DNA from 3 places in the Zhengella sp. genome. Region 2 is predicted to be linked to each of the others. Evidence: predicted binding sites of a transcription regulator. Region 2 holds the regulator's gene; each other region holds the start of a gene.

The links. Region 2 encodes LexA, which represses DNA repair genes until DNA is damaged. Its sites were predicted from a motif close to TGTTCNNNNTGTGTTCNG; they were not measured.
Region 1: the regulator LexA is predicted to act here: its motif matches at 3,350-3,367, upstream of R3D65_RS07775 (YifB family Mg chelatase-like AAA ATPase).
Region 3: the regulator LexA is predicted to act here: its motif matches at 3,018-3,035, upstream of R3D65_RS08665 (DNA recombination protein RmuC).

Annotation. Positions count from the first base shown of each region.
Region 1 covers NZ_JAWKWO010000002.1:352,497-357,425, reverse strand. The annotation lists gene addA (double-strand break repair helicase AddA) at 1-1,056, shown strand, start outside; gene trxA (thioredoxin) at 1,132-1,455, shown strand; gene R3D65_RS07775 (YifB family Mg chelatase-like AAA ATPase) at 1,735-3,267, opposite strand; gene gshB (glutathione synthase) at 3,450-4,394, opposite strand; partial or broken gene R3D65_RS07765 (putative bifunctional diguanylate cyclase/phosphodiesterase) at 4,622-4,929, shown strand, end outside.
Region 2 covers NZ_JAWKWO010000001.1:112,404-117,332, forward strand. The annotation lists gene trpC (indole-3-glycerol phosphate synthase TrpC) at 1-534, shown strand, start outside; gene moaC (cyclic pyranopterin monophosphate synthase MoaC) at 537-1,019, shown strand; gene glp (gephyrin-like molybdotransferase Glp) at 1,024-2,244, shown strand; gene lexA (transcriptional repressor LexA) at 2,358-3,062, shown strand; gene R3D65_RS00465 (FTR1 family protein) at 3,178-3,984, opposite strand; gene R3D65_RS00470 (ComEC/Rec2 family competence protein) at 4,119-4,929, opposite strand, start outside.
Region 3 covers NZ_JAWKWO010000002.1:531,719-536,647, forward strand. The annotation lists gene R3D65_RS08650 (NADP-dependent oxidoreductase) at 1-973, opposite strand, end outside; gene R3D65_RS08655 (hypothetical protein) at 1,135-1,308, shown strand; gene R3D65_RS08660 (TraR/DksA family transcriptional regulator) at 1,313-1,627, opposite strand; gene R3D65_RS08665 (DNA recombination protein RmuC) at 1,736-2,983, opposite strand; gene def (peptide deformylase) at 3,087-3,620, shown strand; gene fmt (methionyl-tRNA formyltransferase) at 3,676-4,593, shown strand; gene truA (tRNA pseudouridine(38-40) synthase TruA) at 4,598-4,929, shown strand, end outside.

The DNA of each region.
Region 1 (4,929 bases), on a different contig from region 2:
CTTCTCACCCCGTTCAAACCCGATGGCGAGGCGATCAGGCGCTTCATATGGCGCGCCGGGGCAGGCAGGAACACGGCGCTTGCGGCCATGGACGAGGCCAATGACGCGCGGGCTGCGGACGAGTACCGGCGGCTGCTCTATGTCGGCATGACGCGGGCCGAAGACCGGCTGGTGATCTGCGGCTATCATGGGGTGCGCGGCCAGAACGAGGGAACCTGGCAACGGCTTGCCAGAGACGGCCTGAGCACCTCCTCCTTCACGCGCGAGGAGGTGCATCCGGTGACCGGTGAGTCCGTGCTCGTTTACCGGGAGACCGAAGGGCCGGGCTTGCCGCCTTGCGCGCCACCGGCCGCTGCCGCGCAAGCGCAGGCCAGACCCTTGCCGTTCGACCCGACGGCCCGGCCCGTACCCGCCGAGCCCCTGCCGAGGCCGCTGTCTCCGTCCGGGGCGGCGCTGCTGATCGACCCGGTGGCCGGCGATGCCCCACCCGCCGGCTCGCCCGTTCTCGACACGCCCGACATGGCGCCCCTGGCGATTCGCCGGGGCATTGCCTTGCATACCCTGTTCCAGATGCTGCCGGATGTGGAGCCCGGCCGCCGGGAGGCAACGGCGCGCGCATGGCTCGCCCGCGCCGCAACCGACTGGCCGGATGGCGAGGCGGAACGCGCGCTGGAGACCGTGCTCGCGATTCTTGCCGATCCGGGCTTCGGGGAAGCTTTCGGGCCAGGATCGCGGGCCGAAGTGCCGGTTTCCGGGCATGTCGACATCGCCGGGCGGCGCCACCCTGTCTCCGGTGTCATCGACCGGCTGTGCGTGACCGGCAAGGGCGTGCTGGCGCTGGACTACAAGACCAACCGGCCGCCGCCGGCATCGCTGGCGCAGGTTCCGTCCGCCTATGTCGTACAGATGGCGCTCTACAAGGCGCTGCTCGAACAGCTCTGGCCAGACAGGCCCGTCGCTTGCGCGCTGCTGTTCACCGAAGCCGCACGTCTGATCATGCTTCCTGACGCGGCAATGGAAGAGGCCTTGACCCGATTGCGGCTGCGTCGGGCGTGACAAAGTTGTGACTTGAACAGCGACACGCGAAGGACCACATTGGCGCCAACACGAATCTCGCAAGGAGAAATGACAATGGCGACCGTCAAGATCGACAAATCCAATTTCCAGTCCGACGTGCTTGGCGCCGCCGAGCCGGTGGTGGTGGATTTCTGGGCCGAATGGTGCGGTCCGTGCAAGATGATCGCACCGGCGCTCGACGAGATCGCCGGTGAAATGGCCGGCAAGATCAAGATCGCGAAGATCAATATCGACGAAAATCCGGAACTGGCGGCGCAGTATGGCGTTCGCTCGATCCCGACGCTGATGATCTTCAAGGGCGGCGAAGTGGCCGACATGAAGGTGGGCGCTGCGCCGAAGACGGCCCTGTCGTCCTGGATTTCCGGCGCGGTGGCCTGAGTCCGGTCGTATCGGCCAACCGGCCAACCGGCAGGTGCTGCCGGTCAGGGTCAGACAACAGAACCCCGGCGCCTGGCGCCGGGGTTTTTCATGTTTTTGAGCTTGATGTTTCCCTGCCGACCATCGCCCTCCCTTGCCAGCCACCCTGACGGGCAAGCGGATGCGTACCGCTTCCGGGGGCGCGCGATCCCGCTTTGCGCGCGTGATGCAACGGGTGCCGGGCCAGTGGCCGGCATGTCTGACCGCGGTCCTTCCGCAGGCAGGGCGCGAAGCCGGCGCTCAGGCGGCCGAGGCCATCCGCTCTCCCGCCATCCGGTATGAAATGGACTCGGCCAAGTGGATGCGTCCGACCGTGTCGGCGCCATCGAGATCGGCGAGTGTGCGCGCAACCTTCAGGATTCGATGATAGGCGCGGGCCGAGAAACCGGCCTTCTCAGCGGCATCGTGAAGCAGTTGCAGTCCGGCGGAATCCGGGCTTGCCACCTGCTCGACCAGCGCCGTCGGGCAATGGGCGTTGACGGTGGATGGCGGCAGGCCAAGCGCCGCGTAACGCGCCGCCTGCATGGCGCGGGCTGCCTCGACGCGCCGCGCAACCGCCGCCGAGGTCTCGGCCGTGCCGGGGCGGATCAGGTCGGCCGCCGAAACGGCGGGCACTTCCACGCGCAAGTCGATGCGGTCCAGCAGCGGGCCGGAAATGCGCGCCTGATATTCGCTCTGGCAGCGCGGACCGCGGGCACACCGGTGGCCCGGCTCCCCCGCCATGCCGCAGCGGCAGGGATTCATGGCCGCAACCAGCTGGATGCGGGCCGGATAGGAGACACGGTGATTGGCGCGCGCGATGAAGCATTCGCCGGTTTCCAGCGGCTGCCGCAGCGAATCCAGCACGGCGGGGGCGAATTCGGGAAACTCGTCGAGAAAGAGTACGCCGTTATGCGCCATGGAGACCTCGCCCGGACGGGCGCGAAATCCGCCGCCCACCATGGCCGCCATGGACGCGGAATGATGCGGGGCACGGAAAGGCCGGCGGTCGGACAGCTTGCCTCCGGCCAGTTCGCCGGCGATCGACGCGATCATCGAGACATCCAGCAATTCGCGCGGCGTCAGGCGCGGCAGAATGGATGGCAGGCGCTGGGCAAGCATCGACTTGCCCGATCCTGGCGGTCCGACCATGAGCAGGTTGTGGCCGCCGGCGGCAGCCAGTTCGAGCGCGCGCTTGGCCGTTTCCTGGCCCTTTATGTCAGCGAGATCGGGCAGGTTGGCCGGCGCCTGCCGGATCATCGGCTCGGGCCGGGTGAGAACCTGCGTGCCGCGGAAGTGATTGGCTATGGCGATGAGGCTGCGCGGGGCGAGAATGTCGATGCCGGCGCCGGCCCAGGCGGCCTCGGCGCCGGAGCCGTGCGGACAGATCAGGCCGAGGCCCTCGGCATTGGCCCCCATGGCCGCAGGCAAGGCGCCTGCCACAGGTGCAATCGTTCCGTCCAGCGCCAGTTCGCCCAGAACCACATGGGAGGCCAGCGCATCGGGCGGAATCGCGCCCAAAGCAGCCATCAGGCCGAGCGCGATCGGCAAGTCATAGTGGCTGCCCTCCTTGGGCAGGTCCGCCGGCGCCAGGTTCACCGTCACCTTCTTGACGGGCATGGAAAGGCCGGAGGCATGCAGTGCCGCCTGCACCCGCTCACGGCTTTCCGCCACGGCCTTGTCCGGCAGGCCGACGATATGCATGTTCATCTTGCCGGGCGCGACCATGACCTGGACGTCGACAGGAACAGCCTCGATCCCCTGGAAAGCAACCGTGCGGACACGTGACACCATGTGTCATCCCCCTTGCAGGCCGCATCCCCAGAACGGCCCGCGGACGAATTGTCAGCACGCAGGACAGTGAAACCACAACTGCCGGAAGAAATCAAGAACAATTCAGGAACAATGCACCCGCGACGGTGGAAAGCGGTTGCATCGGGTTGTGCAGACGGAACAGCGCGTACCGCGCCGGGCGGTCAGCCCGCCGCGCGGCGTTCAACGGCATCCCAGAAAAGGGCGGCGATATCTGCGCCGCCGAACTTCTTCACTTCGCGCACGCCGGTCGGCGAGGTCACGTTGATCTCGGTGAGCCAGTCGCCGATCACGTCAATGCCGACGAGGATGAAGCCACGCTCGCGCAGGGCGGGACCGATGCGTGCGCAGATCTCGCGTTCCCGTTCGGTCAGGTCGGAATGTTCCGCCCGGCCGCCCACATGCATGTTGGAGCGGCTGTCATGGTCGGCCGGCACCCGGTTGATGGCGCCAACCGGTTCGCCATCGATGAGGATGATGCGCTTGTCGCCCTTGCGCACGGCAGGCAGGTATTGCTGCACGATGTAGGGCTCGCGGAAAATCTGCTCGAACATTTCCAGCAACGACGCCAGGTTGCGGTCATCCTCGCGCATGTGGAAAATGCCGGCGCCACCATTGCCATAAAGCGGCTTGATGATGACATCGCCATGCTTCTCGCGGAAAGCGGCCACGTCGGCCCGATTGCGGGTGATGAGCGTGGCCGGCATCAGGTCGGCGAACTCCGTGACGAAAATCTTCTCCGGCGAATTGCGCACCCATGCCGGATCATTGACCACCAAAGTTCCGGGGTGGATGCGTTCGAGCATGTGGGTGGTGGTGATGTAGTTCATGTCGAATGGCGGGTCCTGGCGCAGCAGCACCACATCCATGTCCGAAAGGTCGGTGCGCACCGGCGCGCCCAGCGTGAAGTGGTTGTCCCTGACATCCCGCACTTCCAGCGGTTCCAGCCAGGCATGGATGCGATCCTCTTCCTGGGACAGGCTGTCCGGCGTGTAGTGATGAAGGCGATGCCCGCGCGCCTGCGCCTCCAGGCACAGGGCGAAGGTGGTGTCGCCGGCAATCTGGATCGAGGAGACGTGGTCCATCTGGACCGCGATGTTGAGTGCCATGCCCGCTTGCTCCCTGGTATCCGGCCAAGGCCGGCTTCGCTGCATTCTGTCCTGCCCATGTATCGCCCGCGCGCGGGTTTGCCAATTCCAAACGCGCGCGGCCACCATGCCGCGGGGCCGTGGTCGCGAAGACGGACGGCAGGTCTGATCTTATAGTTCGAATATCACGAAATATTCAGACTTCCCCTTGAGACTCGTCCGGATCGAGGTGACGAAACAGGGGCGTCATGCATACGTCCGGAAAAACAGGCTTCCGACCGCAGGCCAGTAAAGAACTCGTCCTGACGGATCCGCTGACGGGGCTTGGCAACCGCCAGCGCTTTTCGGAAAAGGTTGCACGCCAGATCGCCGATACGGCGGACGATCCGGTTCCGTTCACCATCTGCATCATCGACCTCGACGGCTTCAAGCCCATCAACGACCTGTTCGGCCGCATGGCCGGCGACGACATCCTGCTGCAGGTGGCGCTGCGCCTTCGCAACGCTCTGGACGAAGGCGCCTTCGTGGCGCGGATCGGCGGCGACGAATTCGCCAT
Region 2 (4,929 bases):
ACGGATGGACCGAGCTTCCAGGGCGCACCGGAATTCCTGACGGCTGCGCGCCAGGCGGCCGGGCTGCCGGCCCTGCGCAAGGATTTCATGTTCGAGCCCTACCAGGTCTGGGAAGCCAGGGCCTGGGGCGCCGATTGCATCCTCATCATCATGGCGAGCCTCTCGGACGACGAAGCCCGTGCGCTGGAAGAATGCGCCTTCGAGGCCGGCATGGACGCGCTCATCGAGGTGCATGACGAGGCCGAGATGGAACGGGCTCTCATGCTGTCCTCACGCCTGCTGGGCGTCAACAACCGCAACCTGCGCACGTTCGACGTCAGCCTGGAAACGACCGAACGCCTTGCCGCCATGGCACCTGGCGACCGCCTTCTGGTTGGCGAGAGCGGCATTTTCACCCATGCCGATTGCCAACGGCTTGCAGGCCACGGCGTGACTTCCTTCCTGGTCGGGGAAAGCCTGATGCGCCAGGATGACGTGACAGCCGCCACACGGACCCTGCTCGAAGGCGATGGCGCGCGGCTTGCGGCAGGCTGACCATGGCTGAGCATCTGACCCATATCGCGGAAAACGGCGAGGCCCACATGGTGGATGTCGGCGACAAGGCCGCCACGAGCCGCACGGCCATTGCCGAGGGCGCGGTGCGCATGCGGGCCGAAACGCTGGCGATGATCCTTGCGGGCAATGCCAAGAAGGGCGATGTCATCGCCACGGCGCGGATTGCGGGCATCATGGCCGCCAAGAAGACCCATGAGCTGGTTCCGCTCTGTCACCCGCTGCTGCTCACCAAGGTGACCGTGGACATCACGCCCGACGAAACCCTGCCCGGCCTGCGTGTGCGCGCACTGGCACGGGTGAACGGCCAGACCGGTGTGGAGATGGAAGCGCTGTCGGCCGTGTCCGTCACCTGCCTCACGATCTATGACATGGCCAAGGCCGTGGACCGGGGCATGGTGCTGACCGATATCCGCCTTGTCGAAAAGGAAGGCGGGAAATCCGGCCACTGGCGCGCAGAGGACTGAAGAAATGGCATTGCTTCCCGTTGACGAGGCGCTCTCCAGACTGCTGGACGATGCGGGCCTGCTGGGCGCGCAAGAGGTTCACATCGCGGATGCGGCAGGCCGCTTCCTGGCCAGCGACCTGGCGGCCCGGCGCACGCAACCTCCCTTCCCGGCCGCCGCCATGGATGGCTATGCCGTGCGGGCCGATGACATCGCCAACGTGCCTGCCGCGCTGACGGTGATCGGCGAATCGGCAGCGGGCCACCGCTTTTCGGGCAAGGTGGAGGGCGGAGAATGCGTGCGCATCTTCACCGGCGCGCCCGTCCCCTCCGGCGCCGATACCGTGATCATCCAGGAAAATGTCGGCGTGCTCGGCGACGGTCGCGTCCAGGTGAACGAAGGCGAGCCGAAAGGCCGCAATATCCGCGTCGAAGGGCTGGACTTTCGCCAGGGCAGCACCATCCTGAAGGCCGGCCGGCAACTCGATGCCGCGGCGCTGTCGCTCGCCGCCGCCGCCAATCACGACCGCCTCACGGTGGCACGCAAGCCACTCGTCGCCATTCTCGCCACCGGCGACGAACTGGTTCCGCCTGGCGCCCTGCCCGGCCCGGACCAGATCATCGCCTCCAATTCGTTCGGCGTTGCGGCACTGGCGACCGAATGCGGCGCCACCGTCATCGATCTGGGCATTGCCCGCGACGATCACGGCATCATCGGCGCCGCTGTCGGGCGGGCTCGGGATGCAGGCGCCGATATCATCGTCACGCTGGGCGGCGCGTCCGTCGGCGATCATGATCTCGTCCAGTCGGTCCTTGCCGATGCCGGGATGGAACTCGACTTCTGGAAGATCGCGATGCGGCCGGGCAAGCCGCTCATGGTCGGGCGCTTTGGCGAAACGCGTGTGCTGGGCCTGCCGGGCAATCCCGTATCGAGCCTCGTCTGTGCCCATCTGTTCCTGAAGCCGCTCATCAAGGCGCTTTGCGGGGCACGCCATGTGCATGACATCCGCACGGCCCGGCTGACCACGCCGATGAATGCAAATGGCGACCGCCAGGACCACGTGCGTGCGGTTTGCACAAGCGATGGCACGGGCGGCCTGCAGGTGACGCCTTTCAAGCGCCAGGATTCGTCCATGCTGTCCACGCTGGCCGAGGCCAATTGCCTGGTGATCCGGCCCGCGCACGCACCGGCCGTCAACGAAGGCGACAACGTGCCCTGCCTGATCCTGCGCAGCCTCGGCGACTGACCGACCCGCAGGCGTGCCGTGCGTGCGGCACCATTGCGATGCCACTTGCGGAACAGGACGGGAACAGATATGTTTGTTCCGGTTTTGTATTGCGACTCGTCAGGAGGTGGCCCGTGCTCACCCGCAAACAGCATGAACTTCTGCTTTTCATTCATGAGCGGCTGAAAGAAACCGGGATACCGCCTTCCTTCGACGAGATGAAGGATGCGCTGGAACTGGCGTCCAAGTCCGGCATTCACAGGCTGATCACGGCACTTGAGGAACGCGGGTTCATTCGCCGCCTGCCAAACCGGGCACGGGCGCTGGAGGTGATCCGCATGCCCGAGGGGGTTGCGGGCGCACCTCAGGCGCGCAAGTTTTCACCCAGCGTGATCGAGGGCGGACGCGGGCAGCCAGGCGGCACGAAGGCGCCGCCGGCCGAGAAGGAATCCGGACAGTCCATTGCCATTCCGGTCATGGGGCGAATCGCCGCCGGCGTGCCGATCGATGCCATCCAGCATCAGACCCACACGATCGCCGTGCCGCCGGACATGCTGGGCGGTGGCGAGCATTACGCGCTGGAGGTTCGCGGGGATTCGATGATCGAGGCCGGTATTTTCGACGGCGACACCGTGATCATCCGCGACGGCCAGACGGCCAATCCCGGCGACATCGTCGTCGCGCTGGTCGATGACGAGGAAGCGACGTTGAAGCGCTTCCGGCGCAAGGGGGCTTCCATTGCGCTGGAAGCGGCCAATCCGGCCTTCGAGACGCGCATTTTCCCGCCCCACCGCGTGAAGGTGCAAGGGCGTCTGGTCGGGCTGATCCGGCGGTATTGAAGCCTGAAACAGGATTTGGATCGATCGATCATGAAAAGGGGGCGCCGGACTGGCTCGGCGCCTTTTTTTTCGTTCACTCCGTATCCCCGGCCTTCGTGGAGGCCGGCGCCGCCATTCACTCAGCGGCAATACCGGCAGGCTGCTTGCGCCGGCGCGTCGATGCCAGGGCGGCGCCGATCACCGCGAGGATGACGATCGCGGCTTGCGGGACGATGGCTTCCCAGGTCGGGTTCAACCCGGCATCGACGAGCGATGACGGCAAGTCCATCGGATCGTAGGCCAACAGTTGCAGTTCCTGCAGTTCCTGAACCGAACCGCCAACGAATTTCAGGCCCATGACAAAGAGGAAGGCCGAGGTTGCCAGAAAGATGAAACGCAGGGGCAACCGCGCGGCGAAAGCATTGACCGCAAACCAGACAACGGCCAGCACGCCGGTGGCGGCAGCAATGCCGATCCAGAAGCCGACATGCCATCCACCACTCGCCGCAGCGCTCGCATGGAGAAACAGGATTGTTTCAGCGCCTTCGCGAAAGACTGCGAGAAAGGCAATCAGGGCGAGCGACAATGTCGTTCCCGCGCTGACTGCGCGGTCTGCCACGGCACGCAAGGTCGCCTGCCATGCCTTCGGATCCTGCTTCAGAAAGAGCCAACCGGACATGTAGAACATCAGGCCGGCCGCAACCATCATGACAACTGCTTCAAGTCGGTCGTCATGGGCGCCACCGAGGAACACCTCGAAGGCAAGCGCGGCGGCCACGCTAGCAAGAACCGCCATGGCCACGCCGATATAGAGGTAACGCGTGCGCTCGCCCATGCCGGCGCGATGGAGGAACGCGGCAAGAGCCGATATGACCAGAAGGGCCTCAAGGCCCTCGCGAAAAAGGACAAGTCCGGACTCAAGAGCCGCCGACAGAATTGGCATCTCGTTTTCTCTCATTGTTCAAGATCGTCCGCAGGAAGCCAGATGTGCCCGGCGGCCGCAAGCAGCCTTTGCCCAGTTTGTAACGTTTCCAAACTGGATGCCTGCAGGTGGGACGCTGGCGGCACGGCCAAGTGTCAATCCCTGGCCTCCGGCTTCCACTCTTCCAGGCCGCGGGCGGCGCGCGACCATTTCCGATGCCTGTGCCACGGGCGGTATGGCCGGTTGATGGCATGGCGGATCGAAACGCCCTTGCCGTGCGGGTTCAGGCGAAAGGCAGCCGATCCTTCGAGCGCCAATTGCCGGGCTGTGACGATGACGGCCATGTGCCGTCCACCGCAGCGGGGCGCTTCGGAAGGCTTGCTGTAGAGAATGAGGATGGCGGTCCGGCATGCGGCACGGACTGTTTCCGGATCGTCCGTCTGGACGATCCAGCCGCGCGGGGCCTTTGCCAGGCAGAGTTGATCGTCGCAGGCAAATCCCCCGGCCAGGGGTCTTGCCGCCTTGCCTGTCGCTTCCCGGGCCAGCAAGGCCGCCAGGCTGCCGCGTTTCAATGCGGCGGCGCGTCTGACCTCGCCGGTTCCCGCTGCCCGTGTCCAGTTCTGGCGTGTGAAGCTGGAAATCCGGGTGCGATTGAAGGCAAGGCTGCCCTCAGCGATGCGGATGGCCAGCGTCTTTCCGTCATCGGATATCCAGCCATCGGGAATGTCGGCACCGCGCCAGGCCAGGCCGGCGGCCAGTATGAACGGCAAGGCGAGCAGGCGCAGGCGGGTCGTCAGGACCGTTGCCGCAATGAGCGCGATCGTGGCCAGCATCATCGCCGGCAGCGGCACGAGCCCGGTCTGGTCATGGCCGGACCGGCTCGCGGTTTCGTGGGCGATCCGCAGCACCAGTCCGATGCCCTGCCCCATGAGCCAGAAGAAGGGTGCATCAAGGTCGAACAGGATC
Region 3 (4,929 bases), on a different contig from region 2:
AGCCCTGGAAGGCCTCGACGGTGTTTTCCAGCCCGTCCACGATGTCTTCGGTGTAGCGGATCCGGCCTTCGCGCACCCACGCGGCCATCTCGCGCTCGAAGGAACCGCGATGTTCGGCCTCGTGATCGTAATTGATGAAGCCGCGCACGGTCAGCCGGTTGACGAGAATCGCCCGCATGAACATGGGCAGGTAGTCGCCCCCTTCCGGCAGGCCGGAAAGGTTGTAATAGGCGATGGTACCGCAGACCGGCATGCGCGCGAACGGGTTGAACAGCGGGATGACGGCCTTAAGCACATCGCCGGCCACGTTCTCGAAATAGACATCCACGCCATCCGGACAGGCGGCTTTCAGCTTCTGGGGAAAGTCGGCTTCCTTGTAGTTCACGCAGGCGTCAAAGCCGAATTCGTCCACCACCTGGGCGCATTTCTCGTCCGAACCGGCAATGCCGACGGCCCGGCAGCCCTTGATCTTCGCGATCTGGCCGACAAGCTGGCCGACAGCGCCATTGGCCGCCGAGACGAGAACGGTTTCGCCGGCCTTCGGCTTGCCATGCTCGATGAGCCCGGCATAGGCGGTAAAGCCCGGCATGCCGAGGCAGCCGAGCGCGGTGGAAATCGGCGCGGCCGACGGATCGAGCTTGCGGCAGGCATCCGCCGGCATCACCGCATGGCTCTGCCAGCCGGTGCGCGCCAGCACGATATCGCCGGCCGAAAGCGAGGCATCGCCGCTTTCCAGCACAGAGCAGACGGCCTCCGCCGTCACGACGCCGCCGATCTCTGTCGATACGGCATAGGATTTTGCCGGGCTCATCCGCCCGCGCATGTAGGGGTCGAGCGAAAGATAGATGACCTTGACGAGAACCTCGCCCTGGCCCGGAGATGGATAGTCATGGGCTTGAAGTTTCAGTTCGTCATGACCGGGCATCCCTTTCGGATAAGCCGTCAGGATGATCCGTTGACCGTTCGCGCCCATGCTTTCCTCCCGTGCTGGCGATCGTCTGGACCGGGACTATAGGCGCAAGGGCCGTCAGGGCAAGCGGCTGTTCGCCGGTGCACCACGGTAAACAGAACGTGAATTGGAAAACCGCCCTTCAAGACCCACCGTAACAGGACGGGGGCACAGGGAGATGAAAGATGCAAAGACCGAGCCGCCTGAATGAACTTGCAACCATGATGATCAAGCAGGCCAAGCTGTTGAAGCACAGCGGTCTCGTGGCAGAAGCGCGCGAACTGGCGCGCCGGGCCCTCGCCCTGCGCAGCTATGACCGGCTGGCGATGCAGCCGGTCAGGATTCGCGTCCGGCGCTGACCGGTCAGGCGCAATTGCGGCAGAAAGGCGTGGCCGGCAGCAATTCGAGCCGGTCCGGCGAGATTTCCTCGCCGCATTTCACGCAGTCGCCATAGGTCCCGTTGTCGACGCGATTGAGCGCGGCTTCGATCCGGCGCAGTTCCTCCATGCCCTGGTTGCCGAGGCTTTCAAGCACTTCGTCGCCTTCGCGTTCCGTCGCGCGTTCTTCCGTGTCGGCGCTGGCCGGCTCGTCCAGATCGTGCTCGATTTCCTCAAGACGTTCGCGGAGTTCAGCCTGGCGGGCAAGCAGCTTGTTCTTGAAATAGGCGACATCGACCATGGATCTTCTTACCTCCTGAATGCCGCACACCGTTGCACGGCCCTTTATCCGGCACAATAACCGCACCTGCCGGTTTTTTCTTGATTTGGCTCAACACGACGCGCCGGGTCAATCCTCGTCCACCACGTGCAGGCGCAGCCGCCTCGGCGTGTCCTCGTGCGGCACGTCGTGCGGAGAGGAGGGACGGCTTCCGGCCAGCCGCCCGTGGTCCGTCTGCCGCCGGTCCGGCTCGGACGGGCCGAACTCCAGGGCCTCGATCTTCTCGCCGCGCTGCGACAGTTTCTGTGTGGACGTGACGATCTGCTCGATGTCGCGCGATGCCTGGCCGAAATGGGTCTGCAGCTTCATGACCCGGTCACTCAGCCGGCCCAGGTCGTTCATCAGATGCGCCACCTCGCCCTGGATCAGATGCGCCTGCTCACGCATGCGCGCATCCTTCAGCACGGATTGCACCACCTGCACCGAGAGCATGAGCAGCGATGGCGACACGATCACCACCCGGGCGCGGTGGGCCTTCTGCACCAGCGTCTCGAATTGCTCGTGGATGTCGGCGAAGATCGATTCGGATGGCACGAAAAGGAAGGCCGTGTCCTGTGTCTCGCCGGGAACGAGATATTTCCCGGCAACGGCTGCGATGTGAACCTCCATGTCGCGGCGGAAACGCTGCCGTGCCTGTTTTTCCGCTTCGGCATGCTCCGCCGCGCGCACCGCGTTCCAGCCTTCCAGCGGAAACTTCGCATCGATGGCCAGCGGCGGCGCCCCGTTCGGCATCAGGATCAGGCAATCCGGCCGTGATCCGTTCGCCAGCGTGGCCTGGAATTCGTAGGCGCCCGCCGGCAGTGCATCGGCGATGATGGCTTCCATGCGGGCCTGCCCGAAGGCGCCGCGCGTCTGCTTGTTGGAAAGGATCGCCTGCAACTCCACCACCTGTCCCGCCAGCGACTGGATATTGCTCTGCGCCGTGTCGATGACAGCCAGCCGCTCTTGCAGTTTCGCCAGGTTCTCATGGGTGGATTTCGTCTGTTCGCTCATGGTCTGGCCGATCCGGCTGGTCATGCCGTCGAGACGTTCGCGGATCGACTGGTTGAGTTCGGCCTGGCGTGCGCCGAACACATCGGCCAGCGTGGCCATGCGCCCCTGCATCTCGCCCTGCGCCTTCATCAGGTCGGCCAGAAGGCGCTGTTGCTCGGCCTCCCGCGCGGCGGCTTCCGCGCTCTGCCGCGCCCCGCGCCGCCAGGCGAGCAGGACGGCGCCGAGCAGCGCCACCGCTCCCGCCAGCAGGACGTGGCCGAAGATGACGACGGTGCGTCCAAACGCGCCGGCGGGCTCCGAAAGCAGCATGATCAACGATTCCATGCCGGCGAGGCTAGCAGGTTTGCACGCCTGAAGCGAGATCAAAACGCGAACAAATGCCGTTTGGCGCGTTGACGCCTCGCGCGCGAGCGCTTATGTGCAAGCCATGACGATCAAGCCGCTTGTCCTTTTGCCCGATCCTGTCCTGCGCGAGGTTTCCAGGCCTGTCGAGCGCGTGGACGATGCCCTGCGTGCTTTCGCGCGGGACATGCTGGACACCATGTATGATGCACCGGGCATCGGCCTTGCCGCCATCCAGGTGGCCGAGCCGATCCGGATGCTGACCATTGATCTGGCCAAGGAGGGCGAGGCGCCGGCCCCGCACATCTTCATCAACCCGGAAATCGTCGCCTCCAGCGATGACCGTTCGGTCTATGAGGAGGGCTGCCTTTCCATCCCGGACTATTATGCGGAGGTGGAACGGCCCGCCAGCGTCACGGTCAACTATCTCGATCTGGACGGAAGGCAGCGCACGATGGAGGCCGACGGTCTCATGGCCACCTGCCTGCAACACGAGATCGACCACCTCAACGGCGTTCTGTTCATCGATCACATTTCGCGCCTGAAACGCGACATGGTCATCAAGAAATTCAAGAAGCTGGCGAAGGATCGCGGCGGCACCCGCACCATGGTGGGCTGACGCGCCCGCGCCGCTTGCGAATCGCCGGGAGAGCCTGATCGTGCGCATCATTTTCATGGGAACGCCCGATTTCTCCGTGCCGACACTGCGCGCACTTCACGCGGCCGGCCATGACATCGTGGCGGTCTACGCGCAGCCGCCGCGCAAGGCAGGCCGCCGCGGGCTCGAACTCACCCCGTCTCCGGTTCACAAGGCCGCCGAAGCGCTGGGGATCGACGTGCGAACGCCGGTTTCCCTGAAAGGTCAATCCGAACAGGCCGCCTTTCGTGCGCTGGAGGCCGATGCCGCGGTCGTTGTCGCCTATGGCCTCCTGCTGCCCCGGCCCATCCTGGAGGGAACGCGGCTCGGCTGCTTCAACGGCCACGCTTCGGCGCTGCCGCGCTGGCGCGGTGCCGCGCCCATTCAGCGCGCCATCATGGCCGGCGACAGGGAAACGGCGATGATGGTGATGAAGATGGACGAGGGGCTGGATACCGGCCCCGTCGCCAAGGCCGCGCCCGTTGCCATCGGCCCGGACATGACGGCCGGTCAATTGCATGACGTGATGATGGAAACCGGCGCCGCCCTGATGGTGGAGGCCATGGCTGCGCTGGAGGCAGGAAAGCTGACGCTGACGCCGCAGCCGGAGGACGGCGTCACCTATGCCCGCAAGATCGACAAGGCGGAGACCCGCATCGACTGGTCGCGCCCTGCGCGCGAGGTCCATGATCGCATTCGCGGTCTCGCCCCCTTTCCGGGCGCCTGGTGCGAGATGACGCTCGGCGCAGGCAAGCCTGAGCGGGTCAAGCTGCTCGGTTCCACGCTTGCCGAAGGGAGCGGCAAGCCCGGATCCGTGCTGGACGAAGCGCTGACGATTGCCTGCGGCACCGGCGCGGTCCGCCTTACCCGGCTGCAAAAGGCGGGCGGCAAGACGCTGGATGCGGCCGGCTTCCTGCGCGGCAATCCCGTTTCCGCCGGCGTCGTGCTGGATTGAAGCCATGCCGCGCTATCGCATGACGGTCGAGTATGACGGCACGCCCTACAAGGGCTGGCAGCGCCAGAAGAACGGCCACAGCGTGCAGGCCGCCATCGAGGCGGCGATCGCCCGCTTCGCGCGCGAGACCGTGACCTTGCAGGTGGCCGGGCGCACCGATGCCGGCGTGCATGCGACCGGGCAGGTCAGCCATGCCGATCTGGCGCGCGACTGGGCGCCCTTCAAGTTTCACGAGGCAGTCAACGCCATGCTGCGCGAGGCCGGCGAAGCCGTCTCGGTGCTGTCGGTGGAAAGGGCGGAGGAGGGATTCCATGCCCGTTTTTCCGCAACGCGCCG